Regions from separate parts of the Pantoea eucrina genome, predicted to be linked through region 2. Evidence: riboswitches for the same ligand, from Rfam matches in the RefSeq annotation. Region 2 holds a riboswitch; each other region holds the start of a gene.
The links. Region 2 has a riboswitch for thiamine pyrophosphate ahead of thiB (thiamine ABC transporter substrate binding subunit). Riboswitches for the same ligand answer to the same signal wherever they lie in the genome.
Positions count from the first base shown of each region.

Region 1: linked by a shared signal. The riboswitch ahead of thiC (phosphomethylpyrimidine synthase ThiC) and the one ahead of thiB (thiamine ABC transporter substrate binding subunit) in region 2 are both predicted to bind thiamine pyrophosphate.
Region 3: linked by a shared signal. The riboswitch ahead of thiD (bifunctional hydroxymethylpyrimidine kinase/phosphomethylpyrimidine kinase) and the one ahead of thiB (thiamine ABC transporter substrate binding subunit) in region 2 are both predicted to bind thiamine pyrophosphate.

Region 1 covers NZ_CP083448.1:175,745-181,676, forward strand. Annotated here, with positions in the region: gene thiC (phosphomethylpyrimidine synthase ThiC) at 1-1,897, opposite strand, end outside; TPP riboswitch at 1,989-2,089, opposite strand; gene LAC65_RS00800 (Rsd/AlgQ family anti-sigma factor) at 2,168-2,674, opposite strand; gene nudC (NAD(+) diphosphatase) at 2,761-3,534, shown strand; gene hemE (uroporphyrinogen decarboxylase) at 3,574-4,641, shown strand; gene nfi (deoxyribonuclease V) at 4,644-5,312, shown strand; gene LAC65_RS00820 (YjaG family protein) at 5,375-5,932, shown strand, end outside.
Region 2 covers NZ_CP083448.1:543,933-549,864, reverse strand. Annotated here, with positions in the region: gene sgrR (HTH-type transcriptional regulator SgrR) at 24-1,685, shown strand; TPP riboswitch at 1,721-1,816, shown strand; gene thiB (thiamine ABC transporter substrate binding subunit) at 1,863-2,849, shown strand; gene thiP (thiamine/thiamine pyrophosphate ABC transporter permease ThiP) at 2,825-4,435, shown strand; gene thiQ (thiamine ABC transporter ATP-binding protein ThiQ) at 4,419-5,120, shown strand; gene LAC65_RS02470 (DedA family protein) at 5,117-5,878, opposite strand.
Region 3 covers NZ_CP083448.1:2,139,046-2,144,977, reverse strand. Annotated here, with positions in the region: gene ahpC (alkyl hydroperoxide reductase subunit C) at 1-174, shown strand, start outside; gene ahpF (alkyl hydroperoxide reductase subunit F) at 246-1,814, shown strand; gene LAC65_RS10095 (hypothetical protein) at 1,871-2,074, opposite strand; TPP riboswitch at 2,265-2,361, shown strand; gene thiD (bifunctional hydroxymethylpyrimidine kinase/phosphomethylpyrimidine kinase) at 2,431-3,231, shown strand; tRNA gene LAC65_RS10085 (tRNA-Asn) at 3,290-3,365, opposite strand; gene LAC65_RS10080 (Gfo/Idh/MocA family protein) at 3,630-4,751, shown strand; gene yegS (lipid kinase YegS) at 4,825-5,724, opposite strand.

The DNA of each region.
Region 1 (5,932 bases), 370 kb from region 2:
AGAGTTCACCTCCGCGGCGGCGGAATGTCTCAGACATCTCTGCCATTCCCGCTTCAGCCACTTCAACCGGCTGTGCCTCAGCCTGCTGGCGCGCCGCAAACTCCCGCACTTCCTGGGTAATTTTCATTGAGCAGAACTTCGGCCCGCACATAGAACAGAAGTGCGCGACTTTGCCCGATTCCTGCGGCAGCGTCTCATCGTGGTAGGCGCGGGCAGTATGCGGATCCAGCGCGAGGTTAAACTGATCTTCCCAGCGGAATTCAAAGCGCGCTTTGGACATAGCGTTATCGCGGATCTGCGCCCCCGGATGCCCTTTGGCCAGATCGGCGGCGTGCGCGGCGATCTTGTAGGTAATAAGCCCCTGCTTGACATCCTCTTTATTGGGCAGCCCGAGGTGCTCTTTAGGCGTTACATAGCAGAGCATGGCGCAGCCAAACCAGCCAATCATCGCCGCGCCAATACCGGAGGTGAAGTGGTCATAGCCCGGTGCGATATCGGTGGTCAGCGGGCCAAGCGTATAAAAGGGCGCTTCATGGCAGTGGTCGAGCTGCTCGGTCATGTTGCGCCGGATCATCTGCATCGGGATATGGCCCGGACCTTCAATCATCACCTGCACGTCATACTCCCAGGCGATTTTGGTCAGCTCGCCTAACGTTCTGAGTTCTGCAAACTGCGCCTCATCGTTGGCATCCTGAATCGATCCCGGGCGCAGGCCATCGCCCAGCGAGAGGGCCACGTCATAAGCGGCGCAGATTTCACAGATATCGCGGAAATGCTGATAGAGAAAACTCTCCTGATGATGTGACAGACACCATTTCGCCATGATTGAGCCGCCGCGCGACACGATACCGGTCAGACGTCTGGCCGTCATCGGCACATAGCGCAGCAGCACGCCGGCATGAATAGTGAAGTAGTCGACGCCTTGCTCCGCCTGCTCCAGCAGGGTATCGCGGAAAATTTCCCAGTTAAGGTTTTCAGCGATGCCATTCACCTTTTCCAGGGCCTGATAGATCGGGACGGTGCCAATGGGAACCGGGCTGTTGCGCAGGATCCACTCGCGCGTTTCATGAATGTAGCGGCCGGTGGAGAGGTCCATCACGGTATCGGCACCCCAGCGCGTGGACCACACCAGCTTTTCCACCTCCTCTTCAATCGAGGAGCTGACCGCAGAGTTGCCGATATTGGCGTTGATTTTCACCAGAAAATTACGGCCAATAATCATCGGTTCCGATTCGGGGTGGTTGATATTTGACGGAATAATGGCGCGCCCGCTGGCGACTTCATCGCGCACAAATTCTGCGGTGATATTCGCCGGCAGGTGCGCGCCAAAGGCTTCGCCCGGATGCTGCTGCAGCAGAACTTCGCTACGAATGCGTTCGCGCCCCATATTTTCACGTATCGCAATAAACTCCATCTCCGGCGTCACTATGCCCTGACGGGCGTAGTACAGCTGCGTGACGCAGCGGCCAGGTTTTGCCCGGCGCGGAGAAGGTAGCGATTCAAAGCGCAGGTGGTCCAGTCCCTCATCGGCCAGACGCTGCTGTGTATAAGCGGAACTGCGCTGCGTAACCGGTTCACTGTCATCACGCTCGTCTATCCACGCGGCGCGCAGCTTTGCCAGTCCCTGATGCACATCGATAGTGGCCTGCGGATCGCCATAGGCGCCAGCGGTGTCATAGACCGGAACCGGCTCATTGATTTCGTACTGCGGGTCCGCTTTGGTGCCGCCGGTATGGGTGGGGCTGAGCTGGATTTCACGCATCGGCACGCGAATGTCGGCGCGGCTGCCGGCGATCCAGATACGCTGTGAGTTGGGAAAGGCAGTGCCCTGCAGCGAGTTGATAAAATCCTGCGCTTGCGCGCGCTGTTCACGACGAGAAGGTTTAGCAGCAGACATAGCAAAATTCCTGAAGTCAGTGGAAGTTGCTTGTCCGGAGTCCGGAAGGAGTAACAGCGCCTGCAGACAGGTAAAATCCAATCGCGCGCTGATAATAGCTACTCTTGTTCCCTTCGCAGGTACTAACCTGATCAGGTTCCGCGGATCCCGAATTAACGGTCTCAGCCCCGGGGGGCACTCCGACAAGGTGTTTCTGTTTAAAACAATAAAAGCCCGGTCAGCATAAGTGGGCTTTTACGGAATAACAAGGATTTTACAACTGCAGCAGGATCAGGCCGGACGCGCGATAACGCTGTCGTTTGCTACCGGCGGAGAAACCAGCTGGTTATCCCACGCCATCTGAATCAGTTTATCTTCTAGCGAGAAGCGCGACGCCAGCGTTTCGCCTACTTCAGAAAGCGCCTGCTGGAATTCAACGCAGTTTTCATCCGTGATCGCCTGCTGCAGATGGCTGTCATAGAGCTGCATGATGCGATCGGTATTGCTTTCAAGCGCCGGATAGAGATGCGCAGCAGCAACCAGCGGACTGTCGCCCTGCAGATCTTTGATAATGCGCTCATACATACTGAAGTGGCCGGTTGAGAGATAGTCCACCAGCGTATGGCAGAAATCATCCAGTGCCTGCTCGTTCAGTGCCGCCAGCGCTTCTTTATTCGGCTTGATGCCAATCAATTCATAGTAAGTGACAAGCAGATTTCGACGCGCACGTAACCACGTGTCGACTAATTCATTACCGCCACCGACACGCCTGGTCAGATTATCTAACTGGGTAAGCATATGAGGCTCCCGGTGAGTTATAGTTGTTCATTACACTTAACATCAGACTTTCAGCGTGCCGTGCGACGCTAAGGACAACGAATAAGATGCAACGTGAGATCTCAAGCGTAGACGCTGGCTGGTGGATTGTCAGCTCTGAACAGAAACTTTGGTTGCCGCAGGGTGAGCTGCCGCACGGCTTAGCGGCAGATTTTGGTCTTGCAGGCCAGCACGGCATACTTATCGGTGAGTGGCTGGGCGAAAACGTCTGGCTGATCCAGGCGTCGCGTCCGGAAAATATGGGCTCGGTCCGGCAGGTTATCGATCAGGATACCGGACTGTTTCAGCTCGCCGGCCGGGGGGTGCAGCTGGCTGAATTTTACCGTTCCCACCGCTGGTGCGGCTACTGCGGCCATGAAATGCGCATCAGCCCGCGTGAGTTTGCCTGCCTCTGTACCCACTGCCGCGAACGTTACTATCCGCAGATTGCGCCCTGCATCATTGTGGCGATTCGCCGCGGCGACGAGATCCTGCTGGCCAATCACGCCCGCCATCGCAACAGCATCTATACGGTGCTGGCCGGCTTCGTTGAAGTAGGCGAAACGCTGGAGCAGGCAGTGGCGCGTGAGGTCATGGAGGAGAGTAACGTACGGGTAAAAAACGTGCGCTACGTGACCTCGCAGCCGTGGCCATTTCCCCATTCGCTGATGACGGCATTTATGGCTGAGTATGAGGATGGCGAGCTGCAGCACGATGGAAAAGAGCTGCTGGATGCGGGCTGGTATCGCTTTGATGCGCTGCCCCAGCTGCCGCCGCCAGGCACCGTGGCCCGGCGCCTGATTGAGGACACCGTGGCGCTGTGTCGCGCCAGCGTGGCATGAAAATGCTACACTGACGCCCTTAGCATGAGAGAGCCCATTATGAGTGAACTGAAGAACGACCGTTATCTGCGCGCCCTGCTGCGCCAGCCTGTAGATGTTACCCCGGTCTGGATGATGCGTCAGGCCGGACGCTATTTACCGGAATACAAAGCCACGCGCGCTGAAGCCGGTGATTTTATGTCGCTGTGTAAAAATGCTGAGCTGGCGTGTGAAGTGACGCTGCAGCCGCTGCGCCGCTATCCGCTGGATGCAGCGATCCTCTTCAGCGATATTTTAACCATCCCGGATGCAATGGGGCTGGGACTCTATTTTGAAACCGGCGAAGGTCCGCGCTTCTCCCGTCCGATTACCTGTCGTGCCGATGTTGATAACCTGCCGGTGCCCGATCCGGAGCAGGAGCTGGGTTATGTGATGAATGCGGTACGGACCATCCGCCGCAATCTCAGGGGGGCCGTCCCGCTGATTGGCTTTTCCGGCAGCCCGTGGACGCTGGCCACCTATATGGTTGAGGGCGGCAGCAGCAAGGCATTTACCAAAATCAAAAAGATGATGTATGCCGAACCGCACACGCTGCACACGCTGCTGGATAAGCTGGCAGACAGCGTGATCCTCTACCTTAATGCGCAGATCAAAGCGGGTGCGCAGTCGGTCATGATCTTCGATACCTGGGGTGGCGTGCTGACCGGACGCGACTACCGCGATTTTTCGCTGAATTACATGCATAAAATTGTGGACGGTCTGGTGCGTGAGAACGAAGGCCGTCGCGTCCCGGTCACGCTCTTTACCAAAGGCGGCGGACAGTGGCTGGAGGCGATGGCTGCCACCGGCTGTGATGCGCTGGGGCTTGACTGGACCATGGATATGGCCGAAGCGCGTCGCCGCGTGGGTCATCAGGTTGCGCTGCAGGGTAACATGGACCCGTCTATGCTTTATGCGCCGCCTGCCCGTATTGAAGAGGAGGTGGCCAGCATTCTTGCCGGATTTGGCCAGGGTGAAGGACACGTATTTAACCTCGGGCACGGTATCCATCAGGATGTGCCGCCGGAACATGCAGGTGTGTTCGTTGAAGCGGTGCATCGTCTTTCGCGACAATATCATCAGGAATAAGCATGGATTTAGCCGCATTACGTCAGGAACAGCTGGCGCTGGCTGCTAACGTTGTGCGGCAGGACGATTTCGACGTTCTGCCGCCGCGCTTTATCGGCGGCGCTGATGTCGGATTTGAGCAGGGAGGCGAGGTGACGCGCGCCGCGATCGTCATTCTGGAATATCCCTCACTTACGCTGGTGGAGCATCGCATTGCGCGCATTCCTACCACCATGCCCTATATTCCGGGCTTTCTCTCGTTTCGGGAGATGCCTGCGCTGCAGGCGGCCTGGCAGCAGCTGACGCAACAGCCCGACCTGCTGTTTGTGGACGGGCACGGCATCTCGCATCCCCGGCGCCTCGGCGTGGCGGCACATTTTGGCTCAATGGTGGATATTCCCACTATCGGCGTAGCCAAAAAGCGGCTGTGTGGACGCTTTGCCGATCTGGACGCCGCACCCGGTAGCCGGCAGCCGCTGATGGATAAAGGTGAGCAGCTTGCCTGGGTGTGGCGCAGCAAAGCGCGCTGTAACCCGCTGTTTATCTCTACCGGACACCGTGTCAGCCTGGACAGCGCGCTGCACTGGGTTGAAGCCTGCATGGGCGGCTACCGTTTGCCGGAGCCTACGCGCTGGGCAGATGCGGTCGCCTCAGGGCGGCCTGCATTTGTGAAGTGGCAAAATGCGCGCTGACGCTGTTTGTCTGCGCCTTTTGCGGTACACTGCCGCCAGCTAATCTATTGAGAGTAAGTTTGATGTTACAGAACCCCGTGCATTTGCGTCTGGCGAAGCTGGAAAGCTGGCAGCATATGACCTTCATGGCCTGTTTATGCGAGCGGATGTTCCCTAATTACTGGGCCTTCTGCGAACAGACCGGATTTGCCGATCCTCAGCTCTATCGCCGTATTCTTGATCTGGTATGGGAAAGCCTGACGGTGAAAGATGCCAAAATCAATTTCGACAGTCAGCTGGAGAAACTGGAAGAGGCGATCCCGGCTGGCGATGATTTCGATGTTTACGGTGTTCATCCGGCCATCGATGCCTGCGTAGCACTGAGCGAAGTGCTGCACGCGATGCTGAGCGGTGAAACGCTGGAGCACGCGATTGAGGTGAGTCGTACATCTATCACCACCGTGGCTATTCTGGAAATGACGCAGGCAGGACGCGAAATGAGCGACGAAGAGCTGCGTGAAAACCAGGCGGTGATTGATGAATGGGATATGCAGTGGGAGATTTTTCGCCTGCTCGCTGAGTGCGAAGAGCGCGACCTTGAGCTGATCAAAGGACTGCGTTCTGACCTGCGCGAAGCCGGA
Region 2 (5,932 bases):
AATCGCCACGGAGTTCCCCTTTTATGTCTTCGGCCCGTCTGCAGCAGCAATTTATTCGTCTCTGGCAGCAGTGTGAAGGTCAGGATCGGGCGACAACGCTTGATGCACTGGCCAGCAGTCTGCACTGTTCGCGGCGCCATATGCGCAACCTGCTTCAGGCGATGCAGCGTGAAGGCTGGCTGACCTGGCAGGCTGAGGCGGGACGCGGAAAGCGTTCGCAGCTGCGCTTCCGCTGTACCGGTCTGGCGCTGCAGCAGCAGCGTGCAGAAGCGCTGCTGGAGCAGGACGGTATTGACCAGCTGGTTCAGCTGGTTGGCGACAAAGCGCAGGTGCGGCAGATGATTGCCGCCCACCTGGGCCGCAGCGTGCGTCAGGGAAAACATATTCTGCGCGTGCTTTACTACCGTCCGCTGCAGAACCTGCTGCCCGCCTCGCCGCTGCGCCGCTCGGAAACGCATCTGGCCCGCCAGATCTTCAGCGGCCTGACGCGCATAAATGAGGAAAACGGGGAAATTGAACCCGATATTGCTCATCACTGGCAGCAACTCTCCGCGCAGCAGTGGCGCTTTTATCTGCGTCCGGCCATCCGCTTTCATCACGGGCGCGAGCTGGAGATGGCAGATATTCTTGATTCGCTGCAGCGCAGCGCCGCTCTGCCGCTGTTTGCGCATATCTCGCAGCTGCACTCGCCGGCGCCCTGGACGCTGGATATCACTCTGACCCAGCCTGACAGCTGGCTGCCATGGCTGCTGGGCAGCGTCAGCGCCATGATCCTGCCGCGCGAATGGCCGTCCCTGCCCGACTTTGCCCGTCAGCCTGCCGGCTGCGGCCCTTACAGCGTGGTACGCAATCAGCAGACGCAGCTGAAAATTGCCGCGTTTGATGACTACTTTGGTTACCGGGCGCTGATTGACGAAGTCTCAATCTGGGTGCTGCCGGAAGTCAGTGACGAGCTGGTCTACTCTGGCGTAAAACTGCAGGGCAGCGAGGCGGATGAGATAGCGGAAGAGAGCCGTCTGGAGGAGGGCTGCTACTTCCTGCTGTTTGACCAGCGCTCCGCCTGGGGACGCCATGCCCGGTTCCGCCGCTGGGTCAGCGATCTGCTTAATCCGATTACCCTGCTGCATCATGCCGATCCCGGCTATCAGCGTTACTGGTTTCCTGCCTGGGGCCTGCTGCCGCGCTGGCACCATCGCCGCGATCTGCGGGCGGCGGACAAGCCGGAAGGTCTGACCCGGCTGACGTTAAGCTGGTACAGCGACCACGTCGAGCATGAAGGCATCGCCAGCGCGCTGCGTCCCCTGCTGGCGCAGCAGGGGGTGGAACTGATCACCCGGGTGGTGAGCTACGAAGCGTGGTTTGCCGGCGCCGGAGAGAGCGATATCTGGCTCGGCAGCGTTAACTTCACCCTGCCGCTGGAGTATGCGCTGTTTGCGCAGCTCTATGAGCTGCCGCTGATGCAGCACTGCATTCCGCTGGCGTGGCATGAGGATGCTGCGCGCTGGCGTGAGAAACGCCTGCCGCTGGCTGAGTGGGCGCGCCAGCTGGTAGATCAGGACTGGCTGCATCCGCTGTTTCACCACTGGCTGCTGCTGGAAGGCCAGCGCAGCATGCGCGGCGTACGGCTGAATACGCTGGGCTGGTTCGATTTTAAATCTGCCTGGTTTGCGCCGCCGGCGTTATGACGCTTTCACGCCGTGGCGGAAATGTCTACACTAAGCCGTTCTCAACGGGGTGTCTGCGTCGTCAGGCTGAGAGAAACCCGTCGAACCTGATCCGGTTAATACCGGCGTAGGGATTTGAGATGTGCCAGCCTCAGATCCTTTGCGACTCACTCATATCCTCTCCTTAAGGAGCGCAAAGTGTTAAAGAACGTTCTGCCTGTCCTGCTGCTGTTGTCCGCACCGGTATTCGCCGCCAGACCGCTACTGACCGTCTATACCTATGATTCGTTCGCTGCTGAATGGGGCCCTGGGCCGGCGGTAAAGAAAGCGTTTGAAGCGGAGTGCGGCTGCGAGCTGCGCTACGTGGCGCTGGAGGATGGCGTCTCGCTGCTCAACCGTCTGCGCATGGAAGGGAAAAACAGTAAAGCGGACGTTGTGCTGGGACTGGATAACAACCTCCTGCAGGCGGCGGAGAAAACCGGCCTGTTTGCTAAAAGTCAGGTCGATACCGCGGCGCTGCAGCTGCCTGAGCGCTGGCAGAACGACACCTTTGTTCCTTTCGATTACGGCTACTTCGCCTTTGTGTATGACAAAAACCGCCTGAAGAATCCGCCCGCAAGCCTGCAGGAGCTGGTTGAAAGCCCGGAGAAATGGCGCGTTATCTATGAAGATCCGCGTACCAGTACGCCAGGCCTCGGCCTGCTGCTCTGGATGCAAAAAGTGTTTGGCGATCGCAGCGACGCGGCGTGGCAGAAGCTGGCGGCGAAAACCGTTACCGTCACTAAAGGATGGAGTGAAGCGTACGGCCTGTTTCTCAAGGGCGAAGGCGATCTGGTGCTGAGCTATACCACGTCGCCCGCTTACCACATTATTGAAGAGAAGAAAGAGAACTACGCTGCTGCCACCTTCAGTGAGGGGCACTACCTGCAGGTCGAAGTCGCCGCCCGGCTGGCCGGCAGTAAACAGCCAGCGCTGGCACAGCGTTTTATGCAGTTTATCGTCAGCCCCGCTTTCCAGCAGACGATCCCCACCGGCAACTGGATGTACCCGGTGATCAAAAGCGATTTGCCGGCTGGCTATCGGGCGCTGAACGTGCCGCAAAAAGCGCTGCAGTTTTCACCGGCAGAAGTGGCTGACCAGCGCGCCGCGTGGATCAGCGCCTGGCAGCGGGCTGTCAGCCGCTGATGCCCGGCTGGCTGATACCCGGCGCGCTGAGCGCGCTGCTGCTGTGCGCCGTGGCGCTGCTCGCTCTGGGGGCGCTGCTGACGGCGGCCCCGCTGCCGGACATGCGCAGCCTGCTCAGTGACAGCTATCTGCACCACGTGCTGGCGTTCTCATTTGAGCAGGCGCTGCTCTCGGCACTCTGCTCCGTGCTGCCGGCCGTGCTGCTGGCGCGCGCGCTCTATCGCCGCTGCTTTCCTGGCCGCGCGCTGCTGCTGCGTTTATGTGCGATGACGCTGGTGCTGCCGGTGCTGGTGGCGGTATTTGGCCTGCTGAGCGTCTACGGCCGCAGCGGCTGGCTGGCACAGCTCTGCACGCTGCTGGGTATTCCCTACCACTTCTCTCCCTATGGCCTGCAGGGTATTTTGCTGGCGCACGTCTTTTTTAACCTGCCGCTGGCCACGCGCATGCTGCTGCAGGCGCTGGAGAGCATTCCGCCGGAGCAGCGTCAGCTGGCGGCTCAGCTTGGGCTGCGCGGCTGGAATCTGTTCCGGCTGCTGGAGTGGCCCTGGCTGCGTCGCCAGATCCTGCCGACCGCGGCGCTGATCTTTATGCTCTGCTTTGCCAGCTTCGCCACGGTGCTGGCGCTGGGCGGCGGGCCACAAGCGACCACGCTGGAGCTGGCGATCTACCAGGCGCTGAGCTTTGATTACGATCCCGGCCGCGCCGCGCTGCTGGCACTGCTGCAGCTCAGCTGTTGTCTGCTGCTGGTGCTGCTCAGTCAGCGCTTCAGTAAAGCGATCCCTGCCGGCAGTCAGACGCTGCAGGGCTGGCGCGATCCGCAGGATAGCGGGTTTGCACGCGTCAGCGACACGCTGCTGATTGCTCTCGCGCTGCTGCTGCTGCTGCCTCCGCTGGCAGCGGTGGTGGTCGATGGCGTGCGCGGCGGTGTGGCCGGCGCACTGCAGCAGCCGGCGCTCTGGCAGGCCACGCTGACCTCGCTGCGCATCGCCCTTGGCGCGGGCGCACTCTGTGTGATCCTGACAATGATGCTGCTGTGGAGCAGCCGCGAGCTGCGTCAGCGCCAGCATCGGGCGAGCGCACAGGCGCTGGAGCTGAGCGGCATGCTGATTCTGGCGATGCCGGGCATCGTGCTGGCCAGCGGCTTTTTCCTGCTGTTTACCGCTACCTCCGGGCTGCCGGCGCGTGCCGACGGGCTGGTGATCTTTACCAATGCGCTGATCGCCATTCCCTACGCCATGAAAGTGCTGGAAAACCCGATGCGCGATATCGCCGCACGCTATGCGCCGCTCTGCGCCTCGCTCGGTCTCTCCGGCCTCAATCGCCTGAAGCTGATTGAGCTGCGGCTGCTGAAGCGTCCGCTGGCGCAGGCGCTCGCCTTTGCCTGCGTACTCTCGATTGGCGACTTTGGCGCAGTGGCGCTATTTGGCAACGCCGATTTCCGCACCCTGCCCTGGTATCTTTATCAGCAGATCGGCGCCTATCGCGGTGCCGACGGTGCCGCGACCGCCCTGCTGCTGCTGCTGCTCTGCCTGTTACTTTTTACTCTGATGGAAAAACTGCCGGGACGCCATGCTGACACTCACTGATCTTACTTACCTTTATCAGCATCTGCCGATGCGTTTCAGCTTCAGCGCTCAGGCGGGTGAACGGCTGGCGATACTTGGCCCGAGCGGCGCCGGTAAAAGCACGCTGCTGAGCCTGATCGGCGGCTTTCTGCCGGTCAGCCACGGCACGCTGCTGATTAATGGCCGCGATCACACCCGCAGCGTACCGGCGTTGCGTCCGGTCTCGATGCTGTTTCAGGAGAACAATCTCTTTCCGCACCTTTCGGTACAGCAGAATCTGGCCCTGGGTCTGCATCCGGGCCTGAAGCTCACGCGCGACCAGCAGCAGCAGCTGAGGGAGATTGCACACCAGACCGGACTGCATGATTTACTGACGCGCTTGCCTGGCGAGCTCTCCGGCGGCCAGCGGCAGCGGGTGGCGCTGGCGCGCTGCCTGCTGCGCAACCAGCCGGTACTGCTGCTGGATGAGCCTTTTTCGGCGCTCGACCCGGCGCTGCGCCGCGAAATGCTGCAGCTGGTGCGTACGGTGTGTGACGCACGCAATATCACGCTGCTGATGGTGTCGCACAGTCTGGAGGATGCGCAGCAGATTGCCGCACGCAGTCTGGTGATTGCTGATGGCCGGATCGAGTGGGATGGTGAGACGGCGGCGCTGCTTCGGGGTGAGAGCAGCAGCGCCGCGCGCCTGGGTATTACGCCAGCTTAAGCGAAGAAGACTTTCCAGAGCAGCTGCAGGAAAACAGGCATCATCGGATGAAACAGCAGCGCGATAAACGCGGCGCTGCCCGCTACGGCCATCAGCGGCGCCAGCCAGCGCAGGCGCGCTTTCGGCAGGTAGCGGGTTGCCCAGTCGCGTGTTTTGTCACTGCGCCACCAGCGCCAGAGCAGCCATCCGCCCAGCCAGAGCAGAATCGTTACCAGCAGCAGCAGCCATTTAAAGCTGTCGCCCTGCGCCTGCGGCACATCAATGGCCACACCGGCGAGGATCCCCGGCAGCAGATAGGCGGGCGGCCACAAAATACAGCCGATGATATTGGGCGGCAGAAACTTCCGCACCGGCAGCTCAAGCATGCCTGCCGCCAGCGGGATCAGCGGGCGTGTCGGGCCGACAAAGCGCCCCACCAGCACGGTAAACATGCTGTGCTGATGCAGCGCATGCTCGGTCTTATCCAGCAGGCTTTGATACTTTTTCAGATACTTCCAGCGGTGCAGCGGCCCCTGAAACTTCCAGCCGATACCGTAGGAGATCCAGTCGCCCAGCAGGCAGCCAATCAGCCCCGCCGCCCACGCCGGATAGAGGCCAATCTGACCGCTGCCCACCAGCGCCCCCAGGCTGGCCATCAGCACGGTGCCCGGCAGCAGCAGACCCACAAACGCCAGTGATTCAAGAAAGGTCACCAGAGCGACGGCGAACAGCGCGTACTCCAGCGATTGCGTAAACAGGTGTTGAATCCAGGCTTCCATAGCTATCCTCTGCGGAATATGAAGGCTGGATTGTCCTGAGCCTGCGTCAGGGCG
Region 3 (5,932 bases), 1.6 Mb from region 2:
ATCCAGGCGATCGAAATCACTGCTGAAGGTATTGGCCGCGATGCCTCTGACCTGCTGCGCAAAGTGAAAGCTGCACAGTACGTGGCTTCTCACCCAGGCGAAGTTTGCCCGGCTAAATGGAAAGAGGGCGACGCCACGCTGGCTCCGTCACTGGACCTGGTCGGTAAAATCTAAGTTACCTGACGCCATTCGGTCTCTTTTTTATCGGGTGCTGCGGCACCCGATTTTCTTCACAGGAACTCACTATGCTCGACACCAATTTAAAAACCCAGCTTAAGGCTTACCTTGAGAAACTAACGAAACCGGTTGAGTTGATTGCTACCCTGGATGAGGGCACCAAATCTGCTGAGATCCGTACGCTGTTAGCAGATATTGCCGCGCTCTCTGACAAAGTCAGCTTCCGTGAAGAGAACGATCGTCCGGTACGCAAACCGTCGTTTCTGATCACCAACCCAGGCAGCCAGAGCGGTCCGCGCTTTGCCGGCTCGCCGATGGGTCATGAATTTACGTCACTGGTGCTGGCGCTACTCCAGACCGGTGGACACCCCTCTAAAGAGGCGCAGAGTCTGCTGGATCAGGTGATGTCACTTGATACCGATCTGCACTTTGAAACCTACTACTCGCTCTCCTGCCATAACTGCCCGGATGTGGTGCAGGCGCTGAACCTGATGGCGGTACTGAATCCGCGTATCAGCCACACCGCCATTGATGGTGGCGTGTTCCAGAATGAAATTACCGAGCGCAACGTCATGGGCGTGCCGGCCGTCTATCTGAACGGCAAAGAGTTTGGACAGGGCCGCATGAGCCTGGCCGAAATCGTCGGAAAAGTTGATACCAACGCTGACAAGCGTGCGGCAGAAGAGCTGAATAAGCGTGATGCTTATGAAGTCCTGATTATCGGCAGCGGTCCGGCAGGCGCCGCAGCGGCTATCTACTCCGCGCGTAAAGGTATTCGCACCGGCCTGATGGGCGAGCGTTTTGGTGGTCAGGTACTGGATACGGTAGATATTGAAAACTACATCTCTGTATCAAAAACAGAAGGGGCGAAGCTGGCGGGTTCACTGCGCGCGCACGTCGATGATTACGCGGTAGATGTGATTGACACACAGAGCGCGATTAAACTGATTCCCGCCGCGCAGGAAGGGGGATTGCACGCCATTGAAACCGCTTCCGGCGCGGTGCTGAAATCACGCAGCATCATCATCGCCACCGGCGCGCGCTGGCGCAACATGGGCGTACCGGGCGAAGATCAGTATCGCACCAAAGGCGTGACCTATTGCCCGCACTGCGACGGCCCGCTGTTTAAAGGCAAGCGTACCGCGGTTATCGGCGGCGGTAACTCCGGCGTGGAAGCGGCCATCGATCTGGCCGGTATTGTTGAGCACGTTACGCTGCTGGAGTTTGCCGGCGAAATGCGCGCTGACAAAGTGCTGCAGGATAAACTGCGCAGCCTGAAAAACGTCGACGTGATCCTTAACGCCCAGACCACCGAAGTTAAAGGCGACGGCAGCAAAGTCACCGGGCTGGCGTATCTGGATCGCACCACCCAGACCACGCACGAGCTGGCGCTGAGCGGCATCTTTGTTCAGATTGGTCTGCTGCCTAATACCGGCTTCCTTGAAGGCGCAGTAGAGCGCAACCGCATGGGTGAAGTGATTATCGATGCGAAGTGCGAAACCAGCCTGAAAGGCGTATTTGCCGCCGGCGACTGCACCACGGTGCCGTATAAGCAGATTATCATCGCCAGCGGCGAGGGCGCTAAAGCGTCACTCAGCGCCTTTGATTATCTGATCCGCACCCAGCCAGCACAGTAAATCTCGCTGTCCGGCCCGCGCCCCGCACCTTGCTGCGGGGCTTTTTTTGCGCTAAATCAGCCGAGCCAGCGGCGCGCTTCGCTATCGCTGAGGTCGCGGTAGTAGAGCTTATGCAGCTGCACACCACAGCTGCGACAGCGCGCGGTGATAAAGGTAGCCTGACAGTAACGTCCGGCAGGATTCAAGACGCCGTGGCGGCTGATGGTAATCTGATGCCAGCGGTGAGCGTGCGGAATAAGATGGCGCAGCAGGTTAAGCATGGTGATATCCGGCAGGGTGATCCGGCAGCAGATTAAGCATGCTGCCGCGTTGTCGCGGCTTGCGCTGTATCAATAAACCGGTCACTCCAGCGGTCTGTCTGCTTCTGCTACCGCGCAGATCAAGCTTTCTGCTCTCTGCGGCTTGCTTCGTGCGATCGCTTCCCCTAAGCTGCCGGTGTGTCGTAACAGACACCATGACTCGGGGTGCCCTTCTTTGTGAAGGCTGAGAAATACCCGTATTACCTGATCTGGATAATGCCAGCGTAGGGAAGTCAGATGCCTGCGCGCATTCGCCTTCCTGTACGCCTGACAGGAGCGCTATGATGACCCACCCTTCCTCTGTTTTACCGCGCGGCTTGCCCCGTATAAATGCCCTGACCATTGCCGGCACCGATCCCAGCGGCGGCGCGGGCATTCAGGCCGATCTCAAAACCTTTTCTGCGCTCAGCGCCTACGGCACCAGCGTTATTACCGCGCTGGTGGCGCAAAACACCTGTGGCGTACAGTCGGTCTGTTACATTTCACCGGCGTTTGTCGCCGCCCAGCTGGATTCGGTGCTGAGCGATATCCGTATCGATACGGCAAAAATCGGCATGCTGGCAGAGAGCGCTATTGTGGCGGTGGTGGCAGAGAAACTGGCGCGTGCGCGGCTGCCGTTTGTGGTGCTGGATACGGTAATGATTGCCAAAAGCGGCGATGCGCTGCTGGCGCCAGAGGCGGTGGCGGCGATGCGTGAGCGGCTGCTGCCGCAGGTTTCGCTGATCACGCCTAATCTGCCGGAAGCCGCGGCGCTGCTGGAAACAACACCTGCCCGCGATGAGCGCACCATGCAGCAGCAGGGGGAGGGGCTGCTCGATCTCGGCTGTGCCGCGGTGCTGATGAAAGGGGGACATCTGGAGGATGCGGAAAGCCCGGACTGGCTGATTACCCGCAGCGGACGTTTCCGCTTTACGGCCCCGCGCGTAGCGACGCGCCATACTCACGGCACCGGCTGTACCCTCTCGGCGGCGCTGGCAGCGCTGCGGCCGCGTCATGAGAGCTGGGCTGATACGGTGACGGCGGCAAAAGGCTGGCTGCAGCAGGCGCTACTGCAGGCCGATTCGCTGGAGGCAGGAAAGGGCATCGGGCCGGTGCACCACTTTCATCACTGGTGGTAGGGCGGATAACACGCAGGCATAAAAAAAGCAGCCTTACAGGCTGCTTTTTTTAAGAATCTGGCTCCTCTGACTGGACTCGAACCAGTGACATACGGATTAACAGTCCGCCGTTCTACCGACTGAACTACAGAGGAATTGTGTGGAACGGGGCGCATAATATCGGGCAGCCTGCTGCGTGTCAAAGCCCTTTTGCAAAATTTTTACTGACTGCTGAATAAACCGCCACTGCCTGACTTAATGTGAGGAATATCACCAAAGTACTGCAAAATTACAGCGGGATTTGTTGATTTTGTCGTGTGCTCCACATCAATGATCACAGATATTTCATTTCGCCATTGTGGCGCTAAAAAATGAAACATATATTCCGCGAAACCTCCTCCACTTTTCACGGGTGCAGCATGAACAGAGTCAGAATCGGAATGATCGGCAGCGGATATATCGGGCGGTGTCACGCTATCGCCTATGCGCAGGCGCCCACGGTGTTTGCCCTGAAAGGTGAGATCGTGCGGGAGATGCTGGCTGAAGTCGATCCGGCACTGGCGGCAAAGCAGGCGGCCACGTTTGGCTTCGCCCGCTCCACCGGCGACTGGCGCGAGCTGGTCAGCGATCCGCAGATCGACGTTGTCGATATCTGCGCGCCCAACTTCCTGCATAAAGAGATGGCGCTGGAGGCGATCCGCCACGGCAAACATGTCTACTCGGAAAAGCCGCTGTCGCTGAGCGTGGCGGATGCAGAGGAGATGGTGCAGGCGGCAGAGCGGGCGGGTGTAAAAACGCTGGTGGGTTTTAATTACATGAAAAATCCGACCAGCCAGCTGGCGCGGGAGATCATCGCGCGCGGCGAGATTGGTGAAGTGGTGCACTTTTACGGCACGCATAATGAAGATTACCTCGCCAGCCCGCAGACGCCGCTGGACTGGCACTGTCAGAAAAAACTGGCAGGGCTGGGCGCACTCGGCGATCTGGCCGCGCACATCGTCAATATGGCGCACTATCTGGTGGGCGACATTGAGGAGGTCAGTGGCGACATGATGACGGTAATCGCGCAGCGCCCCGACCCTAAAAATCCTGCGCGTCTGCTGCCGGTAGAGAATGAGGATCAGGCCAGCGCGCTGCTGCGCTTCAGCAATGGCGCGCACGGCGTGATTGAGACTTCACGTATTGCCTGTGGCAGCAAGATGGGGCTGACCTATGTGGTCACCGGCACCCGGGGTACGCTGCGCTATACCCAGGAGCGTATGGCCGAGCTGGCGCTCTATATCCACGACGAACCAGCCGGACGGCAGGGCTTTAAAACACTGCTCACCGGACCGGCGCATCCCGACTACGCCAGCTTCTGCGTCTCCGCCGGGCACGGTATCGGGTTTAACGATCAGAAAACCGTGGAGATCCGCGATCTGATCAACGGCATTGCGGCAGGCGATCGCATGTGGCCAGACTTTGCCGAAGGGTTACAGGTACAGAAAGTGCTGGAAGCCATCGCAGTTTCGGCGGCTGAGCGGCGCTGGATGAAGGTGTAACGCGGGAGGTTAAGCCGTTTGCCGGGCAAACCACCGGGTGCGTATCAAAGCGCACCCGGCGATGCCTGCGCCGTCAGGCCAGCAGCGCGCACTGGGGCGGCAGGCGACAGCTGAGCGCGCTTGGCAGCACGTCGATAGTAAACTCGCTGCCGCTCAGCGGCTCACCGTCCAGATTAAACGTCATCTCATGCGGCGAACGAATAGTCAGCGAGTTGAGCTGAGCTGACACAATATTGGGGTTCTCATCATCGCGCGTCAGCGAATGCAGCAGCGTTGGCAGTAGCTCCTGCGCGGTAACGATGCTGAGGTTAAGCTGACCATCGTTGATCAGCGCATCGGGGCAGAGGCGCTGTCCGCCACCCGCCTGGCGACCGTTACCGATACCGATTACCAGCGCATCACCCTGCCAGCTGAAGCCAGGCCCGCTGATTTCACAGCTGTCAGGTTTGAGCGCATCCACGCGCATCAGGCCGTGAATAAAGTAGGAGACGCCACCCAGCGCGGATTTCAGTTTCTCCGGCGTTTCGGTGGTAATACGCGTACCAAAGCCGCCGGTCGCCATATTGATAAAATAGCGGTCGCCATTCACCCGCGCCAGATCGATAGCGGTGGCTTTGCCCACCACGGCAAGGCGCAGCGCCGGCTCCATCTCCGCCGGAATGCCCACGCTGGTGGCAAAATCGTTGGCGGTGCCGAGCGGCAGAATGCCGAGTACCGGACGTGAGGCCTCGGGTATAGCGGCCAGCGCGGTGGCAATCTCATTTATGGTGCCGTCGCCGCCGCCTGCAACAACGGTTTCCGCCTGCAGAGCAACCGCTTCCTGTACATAGCGATCGCCATCACCTTTTTCCCAGGTGACGCGCACGGCCAGATTAAAGCCCTCTTCGCGCAGCCTATTAACGGCCGCGCGCAGATCTTCATTGCCGGCGCCTTTTCCATTCAGGATCAGCAGCGTGAGCGGTGTAGTGTGCATCTTCAGTTCCTTGAAACGTGAGACAGGGATGTGGTTATAGCATAGCTGCGGCGGGAACTTTATCGGCAGGCGCTGAAAAAAGAAAACCCGCGCGGGGGAGCCGGGCGGGTAAATGAGGTGGTTCCTGGTCGTGCACGCTGGATATTGTTACTCATTAGCAGCAGGCGGGATTCTAAAGCGCGGCGCTGTAACCGTCTGTGATCCTGTT